4 regions of the Massilia sp. LMS1-1-1.1 genome follow, and region 3 is predicted to be linked to each of the others. Evidence: predicted binding sites of a transcription regulator. Region 3 holds the regulator's gene; each other region holds the start of a gene.
The links. Region 3 encodes LexA, which represses DNA repair genes until DNA is damaged. Its sites were predicted from a motif close to ACTGTATNNNNATACAGT; they were not measured.
Positions count from the first base shown of each region.

Region 1: a site for LexA is predicted at 4,455-4,472, ahead of MRBLMS1_RS18440 (putative DNA modification/repair radical SAM protein). Genes of this name have one in related genera too.
Region 2: a site for LexA is predicted at 2,306-2,323, ahead of imuA (translesion DNA synthesis-associated protein ImuA). Genes of this name have one in related genera too.
Region 4: a site for LexA is predicted at 3,188-3,205, ahead of MRBLMS1_RS20640 (DNA topoisomerase IV subunit B). Genes of this name have one in related genera too.

Region 1 is NZ_JBFPNG010000023.1:755,613-763,164, forward strand. Features, by position in the region: gene rhaI (L-rhamnose catabolism isomerase) at 1-641, shown strand, start outside; gene MRBLMS1_RS18430 (bile acid:sodium symporter family protein) at 782-1,795, shown strand; gene MRBLMS1_RS18435 (UdgX family uracil-DNA binding protein) at 1,747-3,210, opposite strand; gene MRBLMS1_RS18440 (putative DNA modification/repair radical SAM protein) at 3,207-4,439, opposite strand; gene modA (molybdate ABC transporter substrate-binding protein) at 4,577-5,335, shown strand; gene modB (molybdate ABC transporter permease subunit) at 5,351-6,028, shown strand; gene MRBLMS1_RS18455 (sulfate/molybdate ABC transporter ATP-binding protein) at 6,040-6,741, shown strand; gene MRBLMS1_RS18460 (TOBE domain-containing protein) at 6,767-7,534, shown strand.
Region 2 is NZ_JBFPNG010000001.1:366,775-374,326, reverse strand. Features, by position in the region: gene MRBLMS1_RS01785 (error-prone DNA polymerase) at 1-118, opposite strand, end outside; gene MRBLMS1_RS01780 (Y-family DNA polymerase) at 121-1,590, opposite strand; gene imuA (translesion DNA synthesis-associated protein ImuA) at 1,523-2,266, opposite strand; gene MRBLMS1_RS01770 (efflux transporter outer membrane subunit) at 2,770-4,251, shown strand; gene MRBLMS1_RS01765 (MipA/OmpV family protein) at 4,259-5,077, shown strand; gene MRBLMS1_RS01760 (efflux RND transporter periplasmic adaptor subunit) at 5,099-6,229, shown strand; gene MRBLMS1_RS01755 (efflux RND transporter permease subunit) at 6,226-7,552, shown strand, end outside.
Region 3 is NZ_JBFPNG010000001.1:1,511,234-1,518,785, reverse strand. Features, by position in the region: gene purF (amidophosphoribosyltransferase) at 1-1,422, shown strand, start outside; gene MRBLMS1_RS06985 (cystathionine gamma-synthase family protein) at 1,529-2,770, shown strand; gene lexA (transcriptional repressor LexA) at 2,839-3,474, opposite strand; gene rpsF (30S ribosomal protein S6) at 3,750-4,139, shown strand; gene priB (primosomal replication protein N) at 4,160-4,459, shown strand; gene rpsR (30S ribosomal protein S18) at 4,485-4,775, shown strand; gene rplI (50S ribosomal protein L9) at 4,803-5,258, shown strand; gene MRBLMS1_RS06955 (replicative DNA helicase) at 5,394-6,779, shown strand; gene MRBLMS1_RS06950 (DUF47 domain-containing protein) at 6,874-7,500, shown strand; gene MRBLMS1_RS06945 (inorganic phosphate transporter) at 7,540-7,552, shown strand, end outside.
Region 4 is NZ_JBFPNG010000034.1:399,725-407,276, reverse strand. Features, by position in the region: gene MRBLMS1_RS20645 (molecular chaperone HscC) at 1-1,112, opposite strand, end outside; gene MRBLMS1_RS20640 (DNA topoisomerase IV subunit B) at 1,112-3,109, opposite strand; gene kdpF (K(+)-transporting ATPase subunit F) at 3,572-3,661, shown strand; gene kdpA (potassium-transporting ATPase subunit KdpA) at 3,661-5,466, shown strand; gene kdpB (potassium-transporting ATPase subunit KdpB) at 5,476-7,552, shown strand, end outside.

The sequences.
Region 1 (7,552 bases), on a different contig from region 3:
AACACAAGCTGTTCGAGCCGGCCTTCTATGCCACCACGATTGCCGACTGGGGCACCAGCTTTGCCTGCGCCAGCGCGCTGGGACCGAAGGCCAAATGCCTGGTCGACCTGGGCCACCATGCGCCGAACACGAACATCGAAATGATCGTCGCGCGCCTGGCGCAGTTCGGCAAACTGGGCGGCTTCCATTTCAATGACAGCAAGTACGGCGACGACGACCTCGATTCGGGCAGCATCAACCCCTTCCAGCTGTTCCTGGTGTTCAACGAGCTGGCCGACGCGGCCGAACGCGAAGGCGCCGCCTTCCATCCCGCCTACATGCTGGACCAGTCGCACAATGTGACGGACCCCATCGAAAGCCTGATGAGCAGTGCCGTCGAAGTACAGCGCGCCTTCATCCAGTCCGCGCTGGTCGACCGCGCCGCCCTGCGCCACCACCAGGAAGCCAACGACGTGCACGCCTCGGCGCAGGCTCTGAAACAGGCGTTCCGCACTGATGTGAGCGCCATCCTGGCGATGGCGCGCCAGCGCTCGGGCGCCGCCATCGACCCTGTGGCCTGCTATCGCGGCAGCGGCTACCGGGAGCAGCGCGGCGTGGCGCGCCCACCGAGGGCAGGCGCCAGCAGCAGCGGCATCGTGTAAGGAGGGGCCGGAAGAGGAGCATTGCTGCTTCCGGGCAAGCCGCCTGGAAGCAGGTAGAATGGCTGGCACTGGCGCCGTTCCTGGCGCCGTTTGTCATCCCCGGCACAGCGTGCAAGGCTGCGCCGTTACCAGGCTACCGCATGTCTTCTTTTTCTCCCGCTGCCCTGCTGCGCAATCTGAAACCCGATAATTTCACCATCGCCCTGCTCGTCACCGTGGCGCTGGCCACCTTCCTGCCCTGCACGGGCCAGACGGCCGTGGTCTTCGGCAACATCACCACGGTCGCCATCGGCGCCCTGTTCTTCCTGCACGGCGCCAAGCTGTCGCGCGAAGCCGTGGTGGCCGGCGCCATGCACTGGCGCTTGCACTTGCTGGTGCTGGCCAGCACCTTTGTCCTGTTTCCGCTCTTGGGCCTGGCCCTGCGCCCACTGGCGCTGACCTTCCTCACGCCCGACCTGTACATGGGCATTTTGTTCCTGTGCGCGCTGCCGTCGACCGTGCAGTCCTCGATCGCCATGACGGCCATGGCGCGCGGCAACGTGCCAGCCGCCATCTGCAGCGCCTCGGCCTCGAACTTCATCGGCATCTTCCTTGCCCCCATCCTCGTGGGCTTGCTGGTGGCCAAGGGCGCGGAAAGCAAGTCGTCGGTCGATGCCGTGCTGTCCATCGTCATGCAGCTGCTGTTGCCATTTTTGGCCGGCCAGTTCCTGCGCCGCTGGATCGGCCGCTGGGTCGACCGCCACAAAGCCACCCTGAAATACGTCGACCAGGGTTCGATCTTGCTGGTGGTCTACACGGCCTTCAGCGAAGCCGTCAGCGAAGGCTTGTGGCATACGATCTCGGTGGAAACCCTGGTCGCCCTGGGCCTGATCAGCACCTTGCTGCTGGCGCTGGTGCTGGGCATCTCCACCTTTGTCAGCCGCCGCCTGGGCTTCAACAAGGAAGATGAAATCGCCATCGTCTTTTGCGCCTCGAAGAAAAGCCTGGCCAGCGGCGTGCCGATGGCCAAGGTGCTGTTTTCCACGCGTTCGCTGGGCATGGTGATCTTGCCGCTGATGCTGTTCCACCAGATTCAGCTGATGATCTGTGCCGTGATCGCGCAGCGTTATGCGCGGCGCGATGAGGGACAGGATGTGCCGGCCACGACGCTGTGATGGTTATCCTGCTCTAGCCGCAGCGCCTGCCGCAGCCCCGCCACTATGACCGCGTAAGCCTGCCGCCTGCTGGCCGCATCCGGCGCGCGCAGCACATACGACGGGTGATACACGGTAATCACCGAGCGCCCCGCATGCTCGATCGTCGTGCCGATCAGCGGCGTCATGCTTGCCGCGCCATCTTGCAGCACGGATTTTAATGCCGTGCTGCCCAGCGCCACGATCACCTGTGGCTGGACACGCTCAATCTCTTCTTCCAGCCAGCCATGGCAGGCGAGGACCTCGCGTTGCGCGGGCGTCTTGTGCAGGCGGCGCTTGCCGCGTGGTTCCCACTTGAAATGTTTGACGGCATTGGTCAGGTAGATGCTGTCGCGCGCCATGCCCGCTTCTTGCATGGCTTGCTCGAGCAGCGCGCCGGCCGGGCCCACAAACGGCAGTCCCGCCAGGTCTTCCTGGTCGCCCGGCTGCTCGCCCACAAGCATGATGCGCGCCTGTGCTGGGCCAATGCCGGGCACGGCTTGCGTGGCGCTTTTCCACAGTTCGCAGCGGCGGCACTGGTCCAGGCTTGTCGCTACTTCGCGCACTGGCTGGGCGCGCTCGGCGGCAATCGGAATCATGGTGGCGCCGCTGCGCTGGCCCACGCTGGCCGTCTGGCCCGTGCGGCGTTCGCCGTTGGCGGCGCCGCTGAGCATGGCGGGCACGATGGCCCCTTCCGGCAAATTTTTCCAGAAACGCGAGGGGATATGGCTGTGCAGCAAATCCGCATTCACGCGCGCGGGATTGAAGATGCTGCGGTAGTAGGTCAGCCACAGGGCTTCGCCCGCATCGTCGATATCGGCCGCGCCCTGCATCAGTGCTGGGCCCGCGTGCAAGGTCGTGCCATCCCACAGCATGCTGGCGGCGGGCGTGGCGATCATCCAGCTGGTAGCTCCCATGCGGCGGGCGAAGTGGCGCGCCACCTGCGGCAGCACCTCGTGCACGGGTTCGAACCAGGCGACAAAACGGGGCGCGCCCTCGCATTCTGGCCGTTCGCGGAAGCGCACATACGCATGCATGTCGTGCTCTTCGCGGTGCACGGCCTTGACCATGGCGTGCAGGCGCGCGCCGTCCGCGTCGGCCGGCGACATCACGTCGTGCTGGCCCTGCTGCCAGCGCCACAGCACCTGGTACAAAAAGGCCCAGCGGTCAGGCACGTTGAAGCAGGCGGCGCTTTCCAGCAATTCCACCAGTGGACGGGGCAGGCGCAGCAGTGGCGCGCTGGTATCCGTGGCATCCGGCGTGGCGGAAAACAGGTCGCCCTCACCGTGTTGACACTGCCAGGCAACGTCGGCAGGTGGCACGCCAAGCGCGATCAGTTCCCTTGCTGCAGCGCGCCACTCGTCGAACGACTGCGCCAGCCGCACCACCGTACTCATGCGGCCTGCAGCTCCGGCCACAGATTCATCTGCTGCGGCGCCTCCGCCATGGCGCGCCGCAGGTGTTCGGAGGCGGTGGTGTCGCGCGCGGGAAAGTAGTCGGCCGTGATGATGAAGGGAGCGATTTTCTTCATGCTGCAGCGCAGGCGCGACAGGTCGGCGTAGCGCACTTGCCGCAGCCGCCGCAGGTCAACGATGCGCTGGGCACTGCGCAAGCCGATACCGGGCACGCGGGCGATCATGTGCTGCGCCGCGCGGTTCAAGTCCAGCGGAAAATGTTCGCGGTGCGCCAGCGCCCACGCCAGTTTCGGGTCGATATCGAGCGCCAGGTTGCCGCCCGTGGCGGGCAGCAGTTCGCTGGCCTGGAAACCATAGCTGCGCAGCAGGAAATCGGCCTGGTACAACCTGTGTTCGCGCAGCATGGGCGGCGGCGCCAGCGGCACGCTTTTCGGGCTGTCGGGGATCGGGCTGAAGGCCGAGTAGTACACGCGCTTGAGTTTATAACTGCCGTACAGGGTCTCGGCCGTGGAGAGGATCTGCTGGTCGTCGCTGGCGTCGGCGCCGACGATCATTTGCGTGCTTTGCCCGGCCGGCGCGAAACGCGGCGCGCGCGGTTCTTCCGCTTTCTCGTCGAGCTTGCGGCGTATCGACCCCATCGCCAGCTTGATCGTGTGCACGCTCTTTTCCGGCGCCAGCTTTTGCACGCTGTCCTGCGTCGGCAGTTCGATATTGACGCTGAGCCGGTCGGCATAGCGGCCCGCCTGCGCGATCAGGGCCGGATCGGCGTCGGGAATGGTTTTCAGATGGATGTAGCCGCGGAACTGGTGCACTTCGCGCAGCTCGCGCGCCACCTGCACCAGCTGCTCCATCGTGTAGTCGGCCGACTGGATGATGCCGGAACTGAGGAACAGGCCGTCGATGTAGTTGCGCAGGTAAAAGTCGCTCGTCAGTTTCACCACTTCGGCCACGGTAAAGCGCGCGCGCGGCACGTTCGACGTGCGGCGGTTGACGCAGTACTGGCAATCGTACAGGCAGTAATTCGTCAGCAGCACTTTCAGCAGCGAGACGCAGCGCCCGTCCGGCGTGTAGCTGTGGCAAATCCCCATGCCCGAGGTGGCGCCAAAGCCGTCCTTGCCGATGGAATCGCGCCTGGGCGCGCCGCTGCTGGCGCAGGATGCATCGTACTTGGCCGCGTCGGCCAGGATTTCCAGCTTGTCCGTCAATTCCATGGCTCACCTCGATATACTGTGTTTATATACAGTATATCAGGGAATGCAGCTTGCGCTGGCTTGACCTGTGCGATGGCAGAGCGCTATATATCGGTGTATATTACGGACCAGGTTCTCTTCTCATCAAGGATACGATCATGCGCCTCACCTCCCTCGCCACACTGCTCGGCGCCGCCCTCTTCGCCACCGCCGCCTCGTCCGCCTTTGCCGGCGAAGTGGTGGTGTCGGCCGCGGCCAGCCTGACGAATGCGTTCAAGGAGGCGGCGCAAAGCTACGAGGCGCAGTATCCGGGCAGCAAGGTATCCCTGAACTTCGCCGCTTCGGGCGTGCTGCTGCAGCAGATCGTCAAAGGCGCGCCCGTGGACGTGTTTGCCTCGGCCGACCAGGAAACCATGGATGCGGCGCAAAAGCAGGGCCTCGTCTTGCCGGCCGAGCGCATGGACTTCGTCGGCAACAGCCTGGTGCTGATCGTGCCGCACGATAGCAAGCTGGGCATCAAGAGCCTGGCTGACCTGACGCACAAGGGCGTGACCCGCGTGGCCATCGCCAATCCGGCCAGCGTGCCCGTCGGCCGCTATTCCGAAGGCGCGCTGAAGAAGGCGAAGCTGTGGGACGCCGTGCAACCGAAAGCCATCGGCACGCAGAACGTGCGCCAGTCGCTCGACTACGTGGCGCGCGGCGAAGTCGATGCGGGCTTTGTCTACGCCACCGACGCGGCCATCATGAAGGACAAGGTGAACGTGGTGCTGGACGTGCCATTGGACGCGCCCGTGCTGTACCCGATCGCCACCATCAAGGGCAGCGGTAATGCGGCCGAAGCGAAGCGCTTCGTCAGCTATTTGCAGACGACGCCGGCGCAAGCCATCCTGGCCAAGTACGGCTTTAAAAAGCCATAAAGCAAACGAACGCGCATGGATATCGCCTGGACCGCGCTGGCCCTGTCGCTCAAAGTGGCGGCATGGGCCACGGCGCTCAACTTGTTGCTCGGCATCGGTACGGGCTATCTGCTGGCGCGCACGCGTTTTCCCGGGCGCGAGCTGCTCGACGCCCTGTTGACCCTGCCGATGGTGATGCCGCCGACCGTGCTTGGCTATTACCTGCTGGTATTGCTGGGCCGGCGCGGCACCCTGGGCATCTGGCTGCAGGACAACTTCGGCATCAACCTCATCTTTACGTGGCAGGGCGCCGTGATCGCTTCCACCGTGGTCGCTTTCCCTCTCGTCTTCAAGCCCGCGCGCGCCGCCTTCGAGGCCGTCGACGGCCAGCTCGAGCAGGCGGCCCGCGTGCTGGGCATTTCCGAGCTGGCGATTTTCTTTCGCGTCACGTTACCGCTGGCCTGGCGCGGCATCCTCGCCGGCGTGCTGCTGGGATTCGTGCGCGCGCTGGGCGAGTTTGGCGCCACCCTGATGGTGGCCGGCAGCATTCCCGGCAAGACGCAGACCCTGTCGGTAGCCGTGTATGAAGCCGTGCAGGCGGGCCAGGACGACGTGGCCAATACGCTGGTCGTGATCATCTCGGTGGTCTGCATCGTGGTGCTGCTGTCGGCTGGCCGCCTGGCGCCCGGGCGCGTCGCGCACAAAGGACGCTGAGGATGACGCCCATGCAACTCGACCTCGACATCCGCGCCACCTTGCGCTCCGGCAAACGCCGTTTCGACCTGCAGGTGCAATGCACGTCCGGCAGCCAGCGCATCGCCATGTATGGCCCGTCCGGCGCCGGCAAGAGCATGACCCTGAAAGCCATTGCCGGCCTCTTCACGCCGGACGAAGGCCATATCCGCCTGAACGGGCGCACCTTGTTCGACTCGGCCGCCGGCATCAATTTGCCGCCGCAGCAGCGCAACGTCGCCTATCTGTTCCAGGATTACGCGCTGTTCCCGCACCTGACGGTGCGCCAGAACGTGGGCTTTGGCCTGAGCCGGGGATGGTTCAATCCGCGCGCGCGCGAAAAATTGCAGAAGGTCGAGCATTGGCTCGACGCCTTCCACTTGCAGGAACTGGCGCACCAGTTCCCCGACGAGTTGTCCGGAGGCCAGCGCCAGCGGGTGGCGCTGGCGAGGGCGCTCGTGGCCGAGCCGTCCGCGCTGCTGCTCGACGAGCCGTTTGCCGCCCTCGACCCGGCCCTGCGTGTCAAAATGCGGCTGGAACTGAGCCAGTGGCAACAGCGCCTGGACGTGCCCATGATCCTGATCACGCACGATCCGGAAGATGCGCGCATCCTGGGCGAGCACGTGCTGTACTTGCGCGACGGACAGATCGATAACAGGGAAGACCACATGGCATTGGGTGAACGTATTGGATAAAATCGGCTTGCAAGGCTCGGTATGGATGATGGTGGGCGGAGAAAACCTGGGCGGCGCCGGCAGGGTGGAATTGCTGGGCGCCATCGCCGAATGCGGTTCCATTACGCAGGCGGCCAAGCTTGTAAAGATGAGCTACAAGGCAGCCTGGGACGCCATCGACGCGATGAACAACCTGGCCGGCGAACCGCTGGTCGAGCGCCTGACGGGTGGCAAGGGCGGCGGCGGCACGCGGCTCACGCAACGGGGACGCCAGCTGGTCGACAATTTCCGCATCATCGAACGCGAGCATGCCCGCTACCTGCGCCAGCTGGGCAGCCAGGCCGAAGGCATCGCCGACGATCTTTTACTCATACGGAGAATGGCCATGAAAACCACGGCACGCAATCAATTCCTGGGCAAGGTGGCCGAACTGAAACAGGGCGCCGTCAACGATGAAGTCACCCTGGAATTGCCGGGTGGCCAGCACATCGTGGCCATCGTCACGCAGGGCAGCAGCGCAAGCCTGGGCCTGGTGCCTGGCGCCGAAGCGTTTGCGCTGATCAAGGCTTCGTCCATCATCCTCGTGGCCGACAGCGAAGGCGCGCGCTTTTCCGCCCGCAACCAGCTGGCCGGCACGGTCACGCGCGTGCAGACGGGCGCCGTCAACACGGAAGTGGTGCTGGACTTGCCGCGCGGCGGCACGATCGCCGCCATCATCACCAATCAGAGCAGCACGGACCTGGGTATCGAACTTGGCGGCAGCGTGACGGCGATGTTTAAAGCATCTAGTGTGATCCTCGGTGTACCGGCGTAAACGGCGGCGCTGAGCAAA
Region 2 (7,552 bases), 1.1 Mb from region 3:
GCTGGGCCGCGCGCGCCACCAATTGATCGGGCGGAGAGGCGCCGTGCAGGAAGGAGTAATGGCTCATGCACTGCAGCTCGGCATAGTCGGGCAGCGTGGGAGCGAGTGGTTTGTCCATGATCAGCCGAACATGCCGTGCAGGTACCAGCGGCCGTCAACGACACGTTCCAGGTAGATCCAGTAGCAGGTCGCGTCGCTTCCTTGCGCGATGTAATAGTCGCGGGCAGCGATTTGATCATTCCACCAGCCGGCCTCAATGCGTTCCGGCCCCTTGAGCATTTTTAGTGGGGAACCATAGAAGGGACGTTCGCCGCGCAGCAGCAGCGGGATGGGTTTGGGTAGCAGCCAGAACGGGCGCTCAAACGCCTCATCCTCGGCGTTGACCGCCTTGCGCTTCTCGGTGGCAGCAGCCCAGGCATTGCTTTCCTCCGGCCGATGGTCGTGATGCTCGACAGGCGAGAGGACGTTGTCGCTGCCAAGACGGGCGCTGAGTAATTCCAGTAGGCGCTTATAGTCGGCGGGGGTGCCGCCCGGCTCGGGAAACAGGTCTTGCGTCGGTGGCGCCATCGCGGTGAGCAGTCGCGCTTCTAGCCGCAGGGCGATGACCGGGGCAACCAGTTCCGTGCGCGCCAGGCGCTCCTTCAGCAGCCTTATTAGGTGTTCGTCGCGCCAGGTCGGCTCCGCCAATCCGATCTCGATCGGCGTGGGCGGGATCGCGGTCTTGCCGCGCTCGTGCTCCAGCAGCAGAACAAAAACACTCACGGCCTGCTGGCGCGCGACCAGCCAGCCGACAAATTGCTGCAGCAGGCCCGTGGCGCCGTCCAGCAGGGCATCGGCGTGTTCGATCCGGTCAAAGGTTTCGATGCGCGCTGAAAAAGTCTCGGGAATGGCGATCCATTCAAACAGTTCAGGAGCGAGTCCATAGGCGCGGTCGAGTTCATCGAGCACGTGCTTGTTCATCCTGCGCTGGATGCCAGGGCGGGGCAGGCGCCGTAGCGCCGCCAGATGATCCGCGCCAATATCCGTCAGCCACTCCAGATGATTCGCCGTGCTGGGCAGATAGGCGCAGGGCATGCGGTCGAGCTGGCGCTCGAGTGAGCGCATGTGCACCGTGCGCCGCACAATGATCTGGCGTTTGGCCGGCTGCCAGCGCGACAGCAGCCAGGCGCCCATGGCCGTCGGCGCCGTGCCGAGCTGCGCCGTCACGCCAAGCGCTTGCAGGGCAGCGCGAATGCGCCGGCTGATGGCGGCTCGCCCGTTAAACAGGCGCAAGCTGGCGGTCACGTCCAGCAGCAGGCTGAAGTCGCCGGCATGCGCCACCTCCGGGGTGAACTGGAGGAGGGCGAGCGCGATGGCATTGCTGGTGATCAATTCACGCTCAAGATTACGCTCCAGGATGACGCTATCCGGCGAGACGGCCGCTACACCGCCAGGGCGCATGCCGATACGTACCCCTTCGGCATAGGCATGCTGCGAGACCGCAAGGATGCGGCCTTTCTCGACCACCGCATACGGCCCCGGTTCACACCAGCGCGGCCTGAGGCATTCGAGAGGCAACAGTGGGAGGTGTACGCTGAACCAGAACCGCATTTTGATCGTCCAAAAATCGTTGACGTGCCGGCATGTCTGCCAGCGGGATAAAGAGTGGTGCCTCATGATGTGGGCCACGCCGTTTGATGATGTGAGTGGAAATGCCGCCGGCGGCTGGGCGCAATGCCAGGCGCAATGGTGCAGGTGAGGCATCAGCCGCTGCGCTCATCGGCCGGACCAGCCAGAAGAACGTTTCGGTTGTCTGCGCCGCCAGATTGAGGCGCCGCAGTGCCTCGTCGCGAATATTGGCTTGCCACAACAGCACCGCGCCGCAGCTGCCATTGCGCAGGATCTGCTCGGTGGACCAGAGAGCATCGGCGGTGCTGGGGGCGCGTATCCAGAGCAGGTTCGGGCAACTCAGGTCCATGAATTTGCAGGCGGCGGAGTTGGGCAAGTACGGCGGCTGCACCAGGGCGATCCGACGATGTTGCGATAGTTGCGCCAGCACTGGCCGCAACAAGTGCATTTCCCCGATACCCGCTTGCTGAACTAACAACTCCGTGAAGGTCGATTGAGGCCAACCGTTGCCCGGAAGTTCGTGATCCAAGACGCTGTGACCGGTAGTAACAGTGCTCGTTGTTCCTCGACTCAGCTCACTAGCCCGCCAGACGTCACGCAGCAAGGCACTATTGGCCAGTGTGGTAGGGCTGCTACGTTGAAGGGAAGGTGAAAGCATGGCGGCTGGCTTGCGAGGTTGTGGATCATTCTCAAAACTACTGTACATAAATACAGTATATGCTGAGGACGTCAAAAACTGCAAGGTCCATGAATTTCTTGAATTGTTAAAACTAACGGTTGTGATGGCACGAAGGCGTCAAGAGGATCGCCGAAGCTCAAGCATCGTTTGCCTGAGCGCGACGGTAGTCTCTGCAGGGCAGATGAATAACCAGGTCAACGCCAATTTCGTCGTCAGATCAGGCAGCTACGAGATCGCACACCAGGTATTTGGCAGAACACCCAGGCTTCAATACGATCCATCGATTTCTCATCTTTCAAGAACGATGGATCAGGTGACTCTAAGCTTCAGGTGGCGATTCAGTGATTCATCCATTGTTTGGCGCCTAACCGGTCGGACTGAGGCAAAATTCAACGCATCTTCATCATTCCTTGATGTTTTCCACAAAATATCTGCATCATTGAGTGAGAAGCTGCCGGCATCCTGACAACGTCGCCGCTACTATGCCCGCTCGAATTCCACTTTTTCTCTGCACGCTGCTGCTCGGCGGCTGTTCTCTCGCTCCTTCTTACCAGCGTCCGGCGATGCCGGCTTTGCCGTCCACGTTGGGCTCAGGCACCATGCGGTCCGATGTGGATGTGGCATCGACCACGTCGCCCTCGGTCCGCACGGCAACCTCTACTACACTGAGTATCCAGGAGTCCCGGTTGGTGAACGACTTCGCACCGCAGCGTAGCGCCGGCCAGCTGGCCACCCTGATGACGCTAGTCGAGCAGGCGCTGGCACACAATGCACAATACAAGCTAGCCATGCGCCGTGTTGACGAGGCACGTGCGCTGATGCGCATGGAAGGCGCGGCTCGCTTGCCCTCCGTGGCGTTCCAGGCGGAGAGCAAGCGTACTCGCTTCGACAATGCCGACCTGAATGAGACCGAGAGTGAACATTACAGCGCAGCCGGCTTGGGCATGGATTTCGATCTCGATTTTTTTGGCAGACTACGGTCGCTGTCACAGGCAGCGCAGGAACGTTACGTGGGGTCCGGATACGGCCTTGTGGCAACCCGCGCCGCACTCATCGCGGAAGTGCTGCGTGCCCACTCGATCGCGGTCGCCACCGCCGATACCTGGCGCGTCCTGCGGAGCAATGACGGTTATCAACGTCAACTCGAAGGCTATGCGCGGCGCCAGTTCGAGCTCGGCCTGATCTCGCGCGACAAGTTGGACGCGGAACGCAATGCCGCTGCCGCACACCACGCAGCCACCGTCAATGCCGAGGCCCAATTCGTTGTCGCGCAACGCGCCCTGAATATCCTGACCGGCTTTGTACCCTCCGCAACAGTGGACACGGCCGGCAGCGTGGATGTGCTGTCAGCGATGCCGTTGCCGATCGCCGCGCTGCGTGACCTCGATGCGCGCATATTGCTCGACCGTCCTGACATCAGCCAGGCGGAGGCCGAGCTGAAGGCGCGCCATGCCGACATCGGCGCGGCGCGCGCGGCATTTTTTCCATCGATACACCTGAGCACTGGCGTGGGATCGGTCAGTGAAAGCCTCGACGGCCTGTTCAAACCGGGTAGCCGCGCCTGGACCTTCAATCCATCGGTCAGCCTGCCGATTTTCGACGGCGGCCGCAACCAGGCGCAGCTCGACGTGGCGGAACTGCGCAAGGATGCCGGCGTTGCCGCCTACGCCCAGACCATTGAAGCGGCGTTCCAGGAAGTGGCGGGCGCGCTCGACCAGCAACGCGCGCTGGAGGCCGGCGAAGCGGCGATGCGTCAGCGCGAGGAATCGCTGGAACGGCGCACCAGAGCGCTGACATGGCGCGTCCTGCAAGGCCTCCAGGACACCACAGAACTGCTGGACGAGCACCTGCGTATGGAGGCGGCATCGCTCGCCCACATCGACGCCGCGCGCGATCTCGCCCTCAACCGGATTCGTTTGCTGCACGCCTTCTATGGCACTTCCTTCTCACTTAACCAGGATTGACCACACCATGATTTATACGTTCCGCTCCTTCCTCCTGGCCTTGTCCGCCCCGACCCTCGCGCTGGGCTTGTTGGCGCCCAGCGCACACGGCGCCGAACTGACCGTCAACTACCTGCTGGGCGATAAGCTCGAAGCGGCAATTGGCGCCGGCGTGCGCGTCGCCCCCCGCTACATGGGTTCGCGCGACACCGCCACCACGTTTGTCCCCGTGGCGTACGCCCAGCAAGGCATCTTCTTTATCGACACCAGCCGCGGCGTCGGCCTGCAACTGCTTACCGGGTCCGGCTTTTACGTATCGCAATCGATCCATTATGACCAAGGACGCGGCGTGAAGTCCGATCTGTTCCGCCCTGGAGGCCGCGATTTGGCCGGCATGGGCGAGGTGCCGGGGTCGGCCACTTGGCACACGCTGGTGGCCCAGCAGGTCACGCCCGCGCTGTCGATCAGCGCCGAGGCAGATGTCACGCTCAAGTCCAGCGTGAACCGGCACAACTTGCGCGTGGGGGCGGAGTGGAACGTGATTGACACGGGCGACGAGCGCGTGGCCCTGGGCGTCAACGCCCATTGGGGCAATGCCCGCTATAACCAGGCCTATTTTGGCGTGACTTCGACGCAAGCGGCCAGCACCCGCTTTGCGGCGTACAACGCGCGAGGCGGCCTGTACGCGTATTCCGTCAGCGCCCAGTGGGAACACAAGCTGGCCGAGCACTGGTACAGCTCCGCGCAACTGACCGTCATGCCGTTCGCCGAGCGTGCCGAGAACAGTCCGCTCATGGCCCGCAAAACGCCGGTCGAAGCCATGATGACCGTCCGGTACGTGTACTGACCGATGGACCAGGAGAACTTGATGACATTTCGCTCCCTTCCCATGCTGCTGGGCGCGGCCGCACTGGCCACCCAGCTTGCGGCCTGCGACCGTCAGCCCGCCCGCGTCGAGGCGCCGCTGCGCATGGTCAAGCTGATCACCACGTCCACCACCGCCGCCGGAGACTACCGCTTCGTGGCGCTGGTGCGGCAGGCCCAGCGCGCCGACCTGTCGTTCGAGAACGGCGGCAAGCTGGCCGGCGTGATGGTCGATGTCGGCGACACCGTCCGCCGCGGCCAAGTGCTGGCTACGCTCGACCCGGAGCCGGCGCACCTGCAAGTACTGCAAGCCGAGGCCCAAGTGCGCTCCACAGCTGGCCAGTTGCAGGAACGGCGCGATCAGTTGCGCCAGCAGCAGGCCATGCACGCGGACGGTGCCACCTCGAAACTCACCCTCGACGCGGCGCAACTGGCCGTGACGATGGCCGACGCGGCGCACAGCTCGGCCAATGCCGCGCTGCAGCTGGCGTCGCGCGCGCAGCGTCAGGCTGTGCTGCGCGCCCCATACGCCGGGCGGATCAAGGCGCGTCTGGCCGAACCTGGCGCACTGGCCGCCAGCGGCCAGGCTGTGCTGCAAATTGAAGGCGACAGCCACCTGCAGGTGGTGGCCGATCTGCCTGCCGCGCTGTTGCCTGCATCGCTCAAGCCGGGCGTCGTGGTCGTCGCACGCGGGGCGGACCAGGCGACCGCTGGCTCCGATGCCGCCGACGCTATCAAGCTCACGCTACGCAGCCTGGCCGACCATATCGACGCCGGCGGTACCGTGCAAGCGATCTTCGACCTGCAACCTGGACAGACGCCACGGCGCAGCGGCGAAGCGCTGTCGATCGCGATCGCCTCCGGTGCGCCACAAATTGCAACCCTGCCGTTGACGGCCGTGGCGCAGAGCACGAAGGCAGGCACCGGCCACGTGTTCGTGTACCACCGGACCGGCAACGTGCTCGAACGCCGCGCCGTCGTGCTGGGCCGCCAGCGCGGTGACAGCATCGAAGTGACGCAGGGCCTGCAGGCTGGCGAGGAAGTCGCCGGCGCCGGCACCGCGTTCCTGATCGACCGCCAGCGCGTGGTGCCTTACCACTCCGCGTCTACGCTGGCCACCGGGGAGCAGCCATGAACATCACCCGCGCCGCGCTCTCTTCGAGCCGACTGACGATTGTGGTGGCCGTGCTGCTGCTCGTCGTTGGCGTGTTCACGTTTCTCGATTTCCCATCTCAGGAAGAGCCTTCGGTCACGGTGCGCGAAGCCACTGTCGCCGTATCATTTCCCGGCATGCCGGCCACGCAGGTGGCCGACCTGCTGGTCAAGCCGCTCGAAGAGCAGCTGCGCGAGATCGCCGGTATCAAGCGCATCGTCTCCAGCGCGCGCACTGGCAACGCCATCATCCAGCTGACTGCCTACGACAACGTGCGCGACCTGCCAGCGCTGTGGCTGCGCGTGCGCGCCAAGGCGGCGGACGCCAGCGGCGCCATGCCGCAGGGTACCGTCGGCCCCTTCGTCGACGACGATTTCGGCCGTGTGGCCGCCGCGTCGATCGCAATTACCGCGCCGGGATTCGGCATGAGCGACATGCGCGGGCCGCTGCGCGCCATGCGCGCGCAACTCTATACCGTCGATGGTGTGGAGCGCGTGAGCATGCATGGTTTGCAGGAAGACCGGGTATACCTTTCCTTCAACCGTGCGCACCTGGCCGAGGCGGGCCTGGCGCCGGAAGCGGTGATCCAGCAACTGCAAACGCAAAACATCGTCGAGCCGGGTGGATTGACGGCGGTGGCCGGCCTGTCCATGTCGCTGGGCACCACCGGCATGCTCACCAGCGTGGAGTCGCTGCGCCAGGTGCCGATCCGCGTCAAGGGCGAGTCCGGCGCGCGCACCGTGCGCCTGGCCGACCTGGCGGATGTGCGGGTGATGCCAGCCGATCCGCCCGACAGTGCCGCCATCTACCAGGGCAAGCCGGCCGTGGTGATGGCGGTGTCGATGGCGGCCGGACGCAGTATGGAGGACTTCGGCAAGTCCTTGCGCGTGGGCCTGGACCGCGCCAGGGCGCAGCTGCCGGTGGGCTTCCAGCTGCACATCGTGACGTTCCAGCCCGACGTGGTGGCACGCGAAATGAGCAAAATGCACCATGTGATGGGCGAGACGGTCGTGATCGTGATGGCCGTGGTGATGTTGTTCCTGGGCTGGCGCACGGGCTTGATCGTGGGCGCTATCGTGCCGCTCACCATTCTGGCAGCGCTGATCGCGATGCGCGCCCTGAATGTGGAGTTGCAGACGGTGTCGATCGCCGCCATCATCCTGGCGCTCGGCCTGCTGGTGGATAACGGCATCGTGATCGCCGAAGATATCGAACGACGCCTGGTGGCCGGCGAGGACCGCGCGCACGCCTGCGAGGAAGCGGGCCGCACGCTGGCCATTCCCCTGCTTACGTCGTCGCTGGCCA
Region 3 (7,552 bases):
GCGACCAATCACAGCAGTATGTTTTCCATGCACAAAGCCAACGGCCTCGTGCGTGACGTCTTCCGTACGCGTAACATGCGTTCGCTGCAAGGCACGACGGGCATCGGCCATTGCCGTTACCCGACGGCCGGTTCGTCGAGCGAAGAGGAAGCACAACCGTTCTATGTGAATGCGCCGTTCGGCATCACCCTGGCGCACAATGGCAACCTGACCAACTGGGAACAGTTGAAGCTGGAAATGTTCAAGAACGACCGCCGCCACATCAATACCGATTCCGATTCGGAAGTGCTGCTCAACGTGCTGGCGCATGAAATCCAGGAAGCGACGACGGGCCTGAACCTGGACCCGGAAGCCATCTTCAAGGCCGTTACCGTGCTGAACCGCCGCGTCAAGGGCGGTTACGCCGCCGTTGCGCAAATCGCCGGCGTGGGCTTGCTGGCCTTCCGCGATCCGCACGGCATCCGTCCTCTGTGCCTGGGCATCAATGAAACGGAGCAAGGTCCCGAATACCTGATCGCTTCCGAATCCGTGGCCCTGGAAGGCATGGGCTTCCGCTTCGTGCGCGACATCGGTCCCGGCGAAGCCGTCTTTATCGATGCAGACAAGAAATTGCACAGCGCCCAGTGCGCCGACAATGCCAGCCTGAACCCGTGTGTGTTCGAATTCGTCTACCTGGCCCGTCCCGACTCCGTCATCGACGGCGCTTCCGTGTACGCCACGCGCCTGAAAATGGGCGAATACCTGGCCGAAAAGATCCGCGCCGAATTGCCAGGCGTGCATATCGACGTGGTCATGCCGATTCCCGATTCCTCGCGTCCGGCCGCTATCCAGCTGGCCATGGCGCTGAACATCGAGTACCGCGAAGGCTTCATCAAGAACCGCTACATCGGCCGCACCTTCATCATGCCGGGCCAGGCGGCACGCAAGAAATCCGTGCGCCAGAAGCTCAACGCGATCCCGTCCGAATTCAAGGATAAAGTGGTGCTGCTGGTCGACGATTCCATCGTGCGCGGCACCACCAGCCGTGAAATCGTGCAGATGGCGCGCGAAGCGGGCGCGACGAAGGTCATCTTCGCTTCGGCCGCGCCACCGGTGATCTACCCGAACGTGTACGGCATCGACATGCCGACGCGCGACGAGCTGATCGCCTACGGCCGCACGACGGAAGAAGTGTGCCGCGAAATCACGGCCGACTACCTGGTCTACCAGGATATCGGCGCGCTGAAGCAGGCGATCGCCGACGTCAACCCGGCCCTGACCAACTTCGAGGCGTCGTGCTTCGATGGTATCTACGTGACGGGCGACGTGTCGCAGGAATACCTGGACCGCCTGGAATATGCGCGCCACCATCCGAAGGCGGCAGCGCCCGAAGATACGCCGCGTTCCCAGCTGAACCTGAACCTGGCGACAACGGAAGCATAAGTACCTGCCCGGCCGATGCCGGGCTTTTTTTCGGGGTCGGACCTTCAGGTCTGACCCCGGCATTTGCCTTGGGTTACGCGGCAAATCGAACTCCGGAACTTCCACCATGACCACCAAAAAAACCTACGGCTTCACCACCACCATCCTGCACAACGACCGCCGCAAGGGCATCGAACACGGCTCGCTGCACAAGCCCGTGCATACTTCCGTTGCTTTCGGTTACGCCGATGCGCGCCAGCTTGCTTCCGTGTTCCAGGGCAAGGAAGCGGGTTTCCGCTACGGCCGCCAGGGTAACCCGACCGTTTCCGCGCTGGAAGACAAGGTCAACAAGATGGAAGACGGCGTGGCGACCTTGTGTTTTGCCACCGGCATGGGCGCCATCGGCGCCGTCGTGCAATCGTTGCTGCGCGCGGGTGACCATGTCGTGTCGTCGGCCTTTTTGTTTGGCAACACCAACAGCCTGTGGCAAACGGTGACGGGGCAGGGCATGGCTGTGTCGTTCGTCGACGCCACGGACGTCGCCAACGTGGCGGCCGCCATTACGCCGGCCACGCGCATCGTGTTCGTGGAAACCATCGCCAATCCGCGCACGCAGATCGCCGACCTGAAAAAAATCGGCGACTTGTGCCGCGAAAAGGGCATCTTGTACATCGTCGACAACACGATGACGACGCCGTACCTGTTCCGCCCGAAAGCCGTGGGCGCGGGCCTGGTGGTCAATGCACTGACGAAGTCCATCGGCGGCCACGGTAATGCCCTTGGCGGCAGCTTGACGGACACGGGCGTGTTCGACTGGACGCAGTATCCGAACATCTTCGAGAATTACAAGAAGGCGGCGCCCGCGCAATGGGGCATCGCGCAAATCCGCGCCAAGGCCTTGCGCGATTTCGGCGCGTCGCTGGGGCCGGAAGCGGCGCACCATATCGCTGTCGGCGCGGAAACCATGGCCTTGCGCATGGATCGCACCTGCTCGAACGCTCTGGCGCTGGCCACCATGTTGCAGGCGGATCCAAGAGTGGCGGCCGTGCATTACCCGGGCCTGGCGTCGCACCCGCAGCACGCGCTGGCCACCGAGCTGTTCCGCAGCTATGGCTCGCTGTTCAGCTTTGAATTGAAGGATGGCATCGACTGCTTCGATTTCCTCAACCGTCTGAACCTGGCCATTCCCGCGAGCAACCTCGGCGACACGCGCACCCTCGTCATTCCCGTCGCCCACACGATTTTCTACGAGATGGGTGCCGAGCGCCGCGCCAGCATGGGCATTGCCGAATCCCTGATCCGTGTCTCCGTCGGTATCGAGGATGAAGCAGACTTATTGGAAGATTTCAGCAACGCACTGGACGCATAAGCAGCCGCGCACCATGTAAAAGGGCCGCGACAGTCATGCTGTCGCGGCCCTTTTTTTCGTGCGGCAGTTTAATGCCAGCTGCGCATCAGTCCGACGGCGAGGCCTTCCAACGCAAACTCGTCTTCGGGCGACACGGTGATCACCTTGAAGTCGGGATTTTCCGGCAGTAGTTCGATGACGGAACCCGTCTTCTTGTAGCGCTTGACGGTGACTTCGTCGCCGATGCGGGCGACGACGATCTGGCCATTCTTGGCGCTGTCGACCTTTTTGACGGCCAGCAAGTCGCCATCCATGATGCCGGCGTCGCGCATGGACCAGCCGCGCACCTTCAGCAGGAAGTCGGGTTTGGCCGAGAACAGGGCCGGGTCGACGTTGTAGCTCGCTTCCAGGTTTTCCTGGGCCAGGATGGGCGAACCGGCCGCCACCCGACCGATCAGGGGCAGCGACATCAGCAGGGCTGCAGGCACTTTCGATGGCGGCGCTTCGGCGGCCGCGCCGATCAGGCGGATGCCGCGCGAGGTGCCGGGCGAAATCTCGATCGCGCCCTTGCGGGCCAGGGCCTGCAAATGCTCTTCGGCCGCATTGGCCGATTTGAAACCCAGTTCATTGGCGATTTCGGCACGGGTGGGAGGAAAGCCCGTGTTTTCAATCGCGTCCTTGATCAGGTTCAGGATTTGTTCTTGTCGTGCTGTCAGCTTGATCATGAGCGGTGGGTGCATACTAAAATGCTGTCTATATGAACAGTCTGTATTTTTGTACAGTATCACCCACTATGCAAGGGGATTTCCGTGTTTTGGGCGAATTTCGCAAGAAATACTTGTCCACGGTCGGAAAGCACGGTGGCGCACGGGCTTTTCGGGCGCTTGTGGAAGGAATGATTGAAACGTTTGCAAAAGGCGGTTATAATCTTCGGCTGACCTTCCCACACCCGTCTTGACGCCGGGGTGGGCGATTATCAATCCGACCTGAAGGAGTTTGCATGCGTCATTATGAAATAGTCTTTATCGTCCATCCGGACCAAAGCGAGCAAGTGCCCGCGATGATCGAACGCTACAAAGCCAGCGTAACCACCCGCGGCGGTTCGGTTCACCGCGTGGAAGATTGGGGCCGCCGTCAAATGGCTTACTCGATCCAAAAGCTGCCTAAAGCACACTACATCTGCCTGAACATCGAATGCGACAACGAGACCTTGGTCGAGTTGGAAACAGCATTCAAATTCAATGATGCCGTGTTGCGTCACCTGACCGTTAAAATGAAGAAAGCTGAAACAGCTCCTTCGCCGATGATGAAATCGGTACAACGCGAAGACGCGGCCAAAAGCCACCGCACCGAAGCACCAGCAGCCGCTCCAGCCGCAGCAGCAGCTTAATTCTTGACCAGGATCGTGCGCTGAACCAGCTACAAGTAACCGCCATCATTGCCGAGCGCGAAATATTGCGCTATACCCCGGCAGGGTTGCCGATTGTGAATGCAGTATTGCAACACAGTTCGCAGCAGATGGAAGCAGGGATTGCCCGTTTGACCGAGTTTGATGTTGCCGCGCTAGCCGCTGGCGAAATCTCAGGCAGGTTCAGTCAGGCAAGCTTGGGCGGGGTGTATCAGTTCACGGGTTTCCTGGCCAGGAAGAGCCGCAACAGCAAGAGTTTGGTGTTTCACATCATTGATTTTAGTGCAGTCAATTCTGACTAGCGCATTTTAGATACAGGAGCCTGACATGGCATTCGGTAAAAAGTTCGACAAAAATAAGCTCAAGCTTAAAGAAAAACGCAAACAGCAAAACCCGTTGTTCAAACGCAAGAAGTTCTGCCGCTTCACCGCAGCTCACGTTGAGCAAGTCGACTACAAAGACGTCGACACGCTGAAAGACTTCGTCCAAGAAAACGGCAAGATCATGCCAGCACGCCTGACCGGTACCAAAGCGCACTACCAGCGCCAAGTTGACACCGCAATCAAGCGCGCTCGCTTCCTCGCGCTGCTGCCATACACCGATCTGCACCACGCTTAATCGGTCAGATATTCCTGGAGAAGAACTATGCAAATCATTCTGTTAGAAAAAGTTGTTAACGTCGGTAACCTCGGCGAAGTCGTCAAAGTCAAAGACGGTTACGCACGTAACTTCCTGATCCCGCAACGCCTGGCACGTCGTGCTACGGCAACCGCTGTGGCTGAATTCGAAGTCAAGCGCGCCGAACTGGAAAAAGCTGCTGCCGCCAAACTGGCCGCATCGCAAGCCCAGGGCGAAAAACTGAGCGGCCTGACCGTTCAAGTTGCTCAAAAAGCTGGTGTTGATGGCCGTCTGTTCGGTTCCGTCACCAACTTCGACATCGCTGAAGCGCTGACCAAGCAAGGTTTTGCTGTTGAAAAAGCACAAATCCGCATGCCTACCGGCCCGCTGAAGATCGTTGGCGAGCACAACGTTTCGGTTGCTCTGCACACCGACGTGGTCGTGGAAGTTGTTATCGCTGTCGTTCCAGACGCGAACGCGTAATTGTCTGCGGGCCTGGCCCGCAAGCATTGCCGCACTATGAAAAGCCGGGTTCGCCCGGCTTTTTTGTGGCCTTTTTTTCGCTCAATTTCAGCCCTTTATTTTTGCCAGCACGCCGAAGCGGGTATAATTCGCGCCATGAACGCCCCCTCTGATCCGCAACTGGATTCCCTCCGTATTCCGCCGCATTCGATCGAAGCAGAACAATCCGTCATCGGTGGTCTGCTGCGCGACAATGCCGCATATGACCGCATCGCCGACTTCATGCATGCGGAGGATTTCTATCGCTATGACCATCGCATCATCTTCGAGCAAATCGTCAAGATGGTTAACGCTTCCAAGCCAGCCGATGTCATTACTGTTTTTGAAACCCTGACCCAGCTCGGCAAGGCCGATGACGTGGGCGGACTCGCTTACCTGAACGCCATGGCGCAAAACACGCCATCGGCCGCGAACATCCGGCGTTACGCCGAGATCGTGCGCGACCGCGGCGTGCTGCGTAAACTCATCACCGTCGCCGACGATATCTCCGGCACGGCCTTCAGCCCGCAAGGCAAGGAAGTCAAGCAGATGCTTGACGAGGCCGAATCGAAGATTTTCGCCATCGCCGAAGAAGGCGCGCGCGGCGCCCAGGGCTGGACCGCCATCCAGCCCCTGCTGACGCAAGTGGTCGAGCGCATCGACGAACTGTACAGCCGCGACAACCAGAGTGAAATCACGGGCGTGCCCACCGGTTTCATCGACCTCGACCGCATGACCTCGGGTCTGCAGCCGGGCGACCTGGTGATCGTGGCGGGCCGTCCTTCGATGGGCAAGACGGCGTTTTCCGTCAACATCGGCGAAAACGTGGCCATCGACAGCGGCTTGCCCGTGGCCGTGTTCTCGATGGAGATGGGCGGCGCCCAGCTGGCCATGCGTATGCTCGGCTCCGTCGGACAGCTCGACCAGCACCGTTTGCGTACTGGCCGCCTGAACGACGAAGACTGGCCGCGCCTGACGAATGCGATCCAGAAGATGAACGACGCGCAGCTGTACATCGATGAAACGCCAGCGCTCAATTCCATCGAATTGCGCGCCCGCTCGCGCCGTTTGTCGCGTCAATGCGGCAAGCTGGGCCTGATCATCGTCGATTACTTGCAACTGATGTCGGCCAATACGCCGGGCGACAACCGCGCCACGGAGATTTCCGAGATTTCGCGGGGCTTGAAAGGCCTGGCGAAAGAACTCGGTTGCCCCGTGATCGCGCTGTCCCAGCTGAACCGCTCGCTGGAACAACGTCCGAACAAACGTCCTGTGATGTCCGACTTGCGCGAATCGGGCGCTATTGAGCAGGATGCCGACGTGATCCTGTTCATTTACCGCGACGAGGTGTATAACCCCGACTCGCCGGACAAGGGAACGGCCGAAATCATCATCGGTAAACAACGTAACGGTCCAATCGGCAGCATCCGCCTCACCTTCATGGGGCAGTACACCAAATTTGGCAATTACAGTGGTGGCCTGGCGCTTTACCAAGGCGACTAAGACTCAGCAGCACTGGCAATTCCATTGGCCGCCCCCGACAACGGGGCGGCTTTCTGTAGTAAATAACACGACTCAATGCTTAACGGAGAATGACATGTTTGGACGCTTGATGCCCACTGAGGGCAAGTTTTTTGAATTGTTTAACCAGCACGCGGAACTGTGCGTCAAGGGCGCCAAAGAGATGCTCGGCCTGATGACCAATTTCGACGACCTGGAAAACCGCGTGCATGCGATCGAAAGCATCGAGAAACAGGCGGACAAAGTCACCTACGCCACCGTGGAAATGCTGCACAAGACCTTCATCACGCCGATCGACCGCGACGACATCCATCAGCTGATCACGCGCCAGGACGACATCCTCGACCTGCTGGAAGATGCGGCGCAAACCGTCTCGCTGTACGACCTGAAGGCCGTCACGCCGGAAGCCAAGCGCCTGGCCGAACTGGTGCTGGCCTGTACCGAAAAAGTGCGCGACGCCGTCGCCATGCTGCACAACATGGACAACTCGCGCAAGATCGTCGCTATCTGCGAAGAGATCGACCGCCTGGAATCGGACGCCGACCACGTGATGCGCGCCGCCATGTCCAAGCTGTTCCGCGACGAACCGGACGTGCGCAACCTGATCAAGCTGAAAGCGATCTACGAAATTCTGGAAACCGTGACCGACCGTTGCGAAGACGTGTCCAATATTATCGAAGGCATCATCGTCGAAAACGCGTAAGCGTTGGGCCTGTCCTGAACCAGAATCAGAAAAGAAACTATAATGACCATAC
Region 4 (7,552 bases), on a different contig from region 3:
GAAATGGAAATGCCCAGCGAGTATGGCGCCACGTCCGTCATGACCACTTCGTCGAGGGCCGCGTCGCGCATTTTCAGGCCCGCCTGCACGGCGGCGCCCAGCGCCACGGCTTCGTCCGGGTCCAGGTGGATGGCGGGGAAGCGGCCGAACATGCGCGACACGAGTTTGCGCACCAGCGGCATGCGCGTGGCGCCGCCGGCCAGTACCACTTCATTCAATTCCGCGGCGCGGATGGTGGCGTCGCGCAGCGCCCGTTCCACTGGCAGGCGCAGGCGGGCCAGCAGGGGCTCGCACAATTGCGCCAGCTTGTCTTCGCCGATCTCCCAGCTGTATTCCTTGTCCTGGTAGCGCGTAGCCATGCGAACGGACGGCTGGTCCGACAGCAGGCGCTTGACGCGCTCGGCCTCATCGCGCAGCAACTGCTGCTGGCGCGGGTCGAGCAGGCGGCTGCCGACGGCGTCGCGCAGGCCGCTGCCTTCCAGGAAGGCGTCGACCAGCACGGTAACGAAGTCTTCGCCGCCGAGGAAATTGTCACCGGCTGATGCGCGCACCTCCATCACGCCTTCGAACAATTCGAGAATCGACACGTCGAACGTGCCGCCGCCCAGGTCGAAGACGAGAAATTTGCTTTCCTGTTCCTTGTCGCGGATGCCGTAGGCCAGCGCGGCGGCCGTCGGCTCGTTGAGCAGGCGCTCCACGCGCAAGCCCGCCAGCTGGCCGGCGATGCGCGTGGCTTTGCGCTGCGCATCGCTGAAATACGCGGGCACGGTGATGATGGCTTCCTCGACCTTGTGGCCGAGGAAGGCTTCGGCATCTTCCTTCAGCGCGCGCAGCACCATCGACGACAGTTCTTCCGGACGGAATTGCTGCGTGCCGAGGGTGATCTTCTTTTCGCTGCCCATGTAGCGCTTGAAGACGGCCGCCGTCAGCTGCGGGTGCGTCTGCAGGCGCTCGCGCGCGGCGCGGCCCACGAGCACGGTGCCGTCGTCATCGATGCTCACGCATGATGGCGTCAGGTGCTCGCCGAGCGCATTCGGGATGATGGAAGCCTTGCCGTCGCGCCAGATGGCGACCAGGCTGTTGGTGGTGCCCAGGTCGATGCCGATGATCATCAGATATCCGCCTCCGCCTCATTGCCGTGTTCTTCGATCCAGGCGCGGCGTCCTGCCGCTTCGCCCTTGCCCATCAACATATTGAAGCGCAAGGCCGAAGCCATGTGATCGACTTCACCGAGCGTCACGGGCAGCAAACGGCGCGTGTCCGGGTTCATCGTCGTTTCCCACAGCTGCTCGGCGTTCATCTCGCCCAGGCCCTTGAAGCGCGAGATCGACCAGGCGCCCTGTTTCACGCCTTCCTTGCGCAGCTTGTCTTCGATGGCCACCAGTTCGCCGTCGTCGAGCGCGTAGATTTTCTGGATCGGCTTCTTGCCGCGCGCGGGCGCGTCGACCCGGTACAAAGGCGGGCGGGCGATGCAGATGTGGCCCTTGTTGATCAGGACCGGGAAGTGCTTGAAGAACAAGGTCAGCAGCAATACCTGGATGTGCGAGCCATCCACGTCCGCATCGGACAGGATGCAGATCTTGCCGTAGCGCAGGCCGGACAGGTCGGGTGTATCGCCCACGTTGTGCGGGTCGACGCCGATGGCCACGGCGATATCGTGGATCTCGTTATTGGCGAACAGGCGGTCGCGGTCCGTCTCCCACGAGTTCAAAACTTTGCCGCGCAGGGGCAGAATAGCCTGGAATTCCTTGTCGCGGCCCATCTTGGCCGAACCGCCCGCCGAGTCGCCCTCGACGAGGAACAGTTCATTGCGCGCGATGTCCGACGATTCGCAGTCGGTCAGCTTGCCCGGCAAGACGGCGACGCCCGACGATTTTTTCTTTTCCACTTTTTGCAGCGAGCGCTGGCGCGACTGCGCCTGCTTGATCACCAGCTCGGCCAGCTTCTTGCCGTAGTCGACGTGCTGGTTCAGCCACAGTTCCAGCGGCGGCTTGGTGAAGGTCGAGACGAGGCGCACGGCGTCGCGCGAGTTCAGGCGCTCCTTGATCTGGCCCTGGAATTGCGGGTCCAGCACTTTCGCCGACAACACGAACGAGGCGCGCGCGAACACGTCTTCCGGCAGCAGCTTCACGCCTTTCGGCAGCAGCGAGTGCATCTCGACGAAGTTTTTCACGGCGCCGAACAGGCCGTCGCGCAAGCCCGATTCGTGCGTGCCGCCATTCGAGGTGGGGATGAGGTTGACGTACGATTCACGCACGATGGCGCCTTCTTCCGTCCACGCCACCACCCACGCCGCGCCTTCGCCTTCGGCAAAGCCTTCCGAGTCCGGACCCGCGTATTGCGCGCCCTCGAACAGGGGAATCAGGGTTTCGCCATTCGATACCTGCGCCAGCGTTTCGGTCAGGTAGCCGCGCAAGCCTTCCGCGTACTGCCACGTTTGCGTGTCGCCCGTTTTCGCGTTGGTGAGTGTGACGGTGACGCCCGGCAGCAGCACGGCTTTCGAGCGCAGCAGACGTTGCAGCTCCGTTTGCGAGATGTTCGGCGAATCAAAATATTTTGCATCGGGCCAGGCCGTGACGCGCGTGCCCGACTTCTTGCCGTCGCGCGGGGCGGGGCGGGAATTCAATGGCTCGATCACGTCGCCATTCGCAAACACCATGTGGTGCAAGCCGTTGCCGTCGCTTTCCTTGCGCCAGACGGTGATTTCCAGGCGCGTCGACAGCGCATTGGTGACGGACACGCCGACGCCGTGCAGACCGCCCGAGAACGCGTAGGCGCCGCCCGAACCCTTGTCGAACTTGCCGCCCGCGTGCAGCCTTGTAAACACGATTTCCACGGTCGGCACGCCTTCTTCCGGGTGCAGGCCGACGGGAATGCCGCGGCCATTGTCTTCCACGGTGATGCTGCCATCCGTGTTTTGCGTGACGGCGATGTGCGTGCAATGACCGCCCAGGGCCTCGTCGGAGGCATTGTCGATCACTTCCTGAATGATGTGCAGCGGATTTTCAGTGCGGGTGTACATCCCCGGGCGCTGCTTGACGGGTTCCAGTCCTTTCAGGACACGGATGGATGATTCGCTGTAGTCGGATGCTGGTTTTTTAGTGGCCATACGTGTTCAAGCTAAGTAAAGACAGTGGTTGGAACGCCAGGCCAGGGCACTGCGGGCGCAATGACAGCGGCGGCGATAACTGTATGAATATACAGTATATCCCGTCCAGCGTCACTGGGGGAGGGCAGTGCGGCAGGCCAGGCGTCCTTGTGCGGACGCTCGCGCATTCTATCTTGTCCCGCGAGCAATAGCGCTACTCCAGGGCAACAACAGTGCGCCTCAGGCGTGGTTTTGCGCCAATTGTGCTGGATTTTATGCGGTAAAGCCCCCGTTTTTACATCTTGTTTACATGCGCCTCCCCAGTCTTTACGAATTTTTTAGACCCTTTTGGCTAATCTGCTCACTATCAAAACAAACCTGAATGAGGGTGGGAATGGATCTCGTGTATCTCGGCTTGATTGCCGTGTTTTTCGTCCTGGCGGCCGGCTTTGCCGTCGCCTGCGACAAATTAGGGAGCGTCAAATGAACGCGTTTTATGTGCTGGGCGCCGTCGTCTCGGCTGGTTTGCTCGTCTACCTGCTGGTGGCGCTGCTGAAGGCGGAGGAACTGTGATGACGACGCAATCGATACTGTTATTGGTGGCCTTCCTGGCCGTGCTGCTGGCCGCCGGCTATCCGCTGGGCCTGTACATGGCCAAGGTGGCCGGCGATGCGCCCGTGCGCGGCCTGGGCTGGCTGCAAAAGCTGGAAAACCTGCTGTACCGCTGGTCCGGCCTGCCCGCCGACAAGGCCATGGGCTGGAAAAGCTATGCCATCGCCCTGATCGTCTTCAATACCGTGGGCGCCGTCTTCGTCTACGGCCTGCAGCGCCTGCAGGGCTTTTTGCCGTTGAATCCACAGGGCCTGGGCGCCGTCAGCCCCGATTCCTCGTTCAATACCACCGTCAGCTTCGTCGCCAATACCAACTGGCAGGGCTACGGCGGCGAACAGACCATGAGCTACCTGACCCAGATGCTGGGCATGGCATGCCAGAACTTCTTTTCGGCTGCCACCGGAATCGCCGTGATCTTCGCGCTGGTGCGCGGCTTCGCCTCGCGCTCGGGCAAATCGATCGGCAATTTCTGGGTCGACCTCGTGCGCTCGACCCTGTACATCCTGCTGCCGCTGTCGCTGGCCCTGTCCGTCGTCTTCATGGGCGAAGGCATGATCCAGAATTTTTCCGCCTACAAGGAAGTGACCCTGCTCGATCACGTGGCGTATGAAACGCCGAAGGTGACAGCCGACGGCCAGCCCGTGCTGGATGCGGCCGGCAAACCCGTGATGGAAGCGCAAGTGGCGACGACGCAGACGATCGCCATGGGCCCCGTAGCGTCGCAGGAATCGATCAAGCTGCTGGGCACGAATGGCGGCGGCTTCTTCAACGCCAATTCCTCGCACCCGTATGAAAACCCGACCGTCCTGTCGAACTTCCTGCAGATGCTGGCCATCTTCATCATTCCCGCCGGCCTGTGCTTCACCTTCGGCCGCATGGTGGGTGACCTGCGCCAGGGCTGGGCAGTGCTGGCCGCCATGACCCTGATCTTTGTCCTCATGACGGCCGGCGTGATGAGCGCCGAGCAGCAAGCCAATCCATCCTTGCAAGCGCTGGGCGTGGATCAGCAGGCCAGCAGCCTGCAATCGGGCGGCAATATGGAAGGCAAGGAAACGCGCTTCGGCATCAGCTCCTCGACCCTGTTCGCTGCCGTGACGACGGCCGCATCCTGCGGCGCCGTCAATTCCATGCACGACTCCTACATGCCCCTGGGCGGCATGGTGCCGCTGCTGCTGATGCAGTTCGGCGAAGTGATTTTCGGCGGCGTGGGCACGGGCCTGTACGGCATGCTGATGTTCGCCATCCTGGCCGTCTTCATCGCCGGCCTGATGATAGGCCGCACGCCTGAATATCTGGGCAAGAAAATCCAGGCCTATGAAATGAAGATGGTCTCGCTGGCCATCCTGATCACGCCAGCCCTGGTCTTGACGGGCACGGCGATCGCCGTGATGGTCGAACCGGGCAAGATCGGCGTGGCCAACCCGGGCGCGCATGGTTTTTCCGAAATCCTGTACGCGTTCACGTCGGCGGCCAACAACAACGGCAGCGCGTTTGCCGGCCTGTCCGCCAACACGCCGTTCTACAACGTGATGCTGGCGATCGCCATGTGGTTCGGCCGCTTCGGCGTGATCGTGCCCGTGCTGGCGGTGGCCGGTTCGCTGGCGGCCAAGCAGCGCCTGTCGGCCAATGCCGGCACCATGCCCACGCACGGCCCCATGTTCATCGGCCTGCTGATCGGCGTCGTCGTGCTCGTCGGTGTATTGAATTACGTTCCCGCGCTGGCCCTGGGCCCGATCGTCGAACACCTGCAACTTTTCATCAAATAAGAGGCTACCATGTCACGCACAAGCCTGACTTTGTTCGATTCCGCACTGATCGGCCCCGCCGTCGTCGATGCGTTCAAAAAACTCGACCCGCGCACGCAGTGGCGCAGCCCCGTGATGTTCGTCGTCTACGTGGGCAGCATCATCACGAGCCTGCTGGCGACCCAGGCCGGGATCAGCGGCGGCCAGGGTGAAGCGCCATTCGGCTTCATCGTCGCCGTCGCCGTGTGGCTGTGGTTTACCGTGCTGTTCGCGAACTTCGCCGAAGCGCTGGCCGAAGGCCGCAGCAAGGCGCAGGCGGCCTCGCTGCGCGCCCTGAAGCAGACGGTGATGGCAAAGAAAATGCAAACGCCGAAATACGGCACTTCCTGGCTGCCCACGCCGGCCACCGACCTGCGCAAGGGCATGACGGTGCTGGTCGAGGCGGGCGACGTGATTCCCGCCGACGGCGAAGTGACGGCCGGCGTGGCTTCCGTCGATGAAAGCGCCATCACGGGCGAATCGGCGCCCGTCATCCGCGAGTCGGGCGGCGACTTTTCCGCCGTGACGGGCGGCACTCGCGTGCTGTCCGACTGGCTGCTGGTGCGCGTCTCCGTCAACCCCGGCGAAGCCTTCATCGACCGCATGATCGCCATGGTCGAAGGCGCCAAGCGCCAGAAGACACCGAACGAGATCGCCCTGACGATTCTGCTCGTGGCCCTGTCGATCGTCTTCCTGATCGTCACCGTGACCTTGCTGCCGTACTCGCTGTTTTCCGTGGCGGCGGCCGGCAGTGGCACGCCCGTGACGATCACGGTGCTGATCGCGCTGCTCGTCTGCCTGATTCCGACCACCATCGGCGGTTTGTTGTCCGCCATCGGCGTGGCCGGCATGAGCCGCATGATGCAGGCCAATGTGATCGCCACGTCGGGCCGCGCCGTGGAAGCGGCCGGCGACGTGGACGTGCTGCTGCTCGATAAAACGGGCACCATCACCCTGGGCAACCGCCAGGCGTCGAGCTTCGTGCCTGCGCCCGGCGTGACGGAGCAGCAGCTGGCCGACGCGGCGCAGCTGGCCTCGCTGGCCGATGAAACGCCGGAAGGGCGCAGCATCGTCGTGCTGGCCAAGCAGAAGTTCAACATCCGCGAACGCGAGATGGCCAGCCTGCACGCTACCTTCGTGCCCTTTACGGCGCAAACGCGCATGAGCGGCGTCGATATCGCGGGCGAACAGCAGGTGCGCCAGTTGCGCAAGGGCGCGGCCGATTCCATGAAAAAGTATGTGGAAGCGCTGGGCCAACCGTATCCCGATGAAGTGGCGCGTGCCGTCGACGATATCGCGCGCCGCGGCAGCACGCCGCTGGTGGTGGTCGACGATGGCCGTGTCATGGGCGCTGTGGAGCTCAAGGATATCGTCAAGGGCGGCATCAAGGAGCGCTTTGCGGAATTGCGCCGCATGGGCATCAAGACCGTCATGATCACGGGCGACAACAAGCTGACGGCTGCCGCGATTGCGGCCGAGGCGGGCGTGGACGATTTCCTCGCCGAAGCGACGCCGGAAGACAAGCTGAAACTCATTCGCAGCTACCAGTCCGAAGGCCGCCTGGTGGCGATGACGGGCGACGGCACCAACGATGCGCCGGCGCTGGCGCAGGCCGACGTGGCCGTGGCCATGAACTCCGGCACGCAGGCGGCCAAGGAAGCGGGCAATATGGTCGATCTCGATTCGAATCCGACCAAGCTGCTGGAAATCGTTGAAATCGGCAAGCAGATGCTGATGACGCGCGGCTCGCTGACGACGTTCTCGATTTCGAACGACATCGCCAAGTACTTCGCCATCATCCCGGCCGCCTTCGTGGGCACCTATCCACAGCTCAAAGCGCTGGACATCATGCACCTGGCCAGCCCTGCGTCGGCCATCATGTCGGCCGTGATCTTCAATGCCCTGATCATCGTCGTGCTCATTCCGCTGGCCCTGAAAGGCGTGCAATACCGGGCCATCGGCGCGGCGAGCCTGTTGCGCCGCAATCTGCTGATCTATGGCCTGGGCGGCATCGTCCTGCCCTTCATCGGCATCAAGCTGATCGACATGCTGCTGTCCGCACTCAATT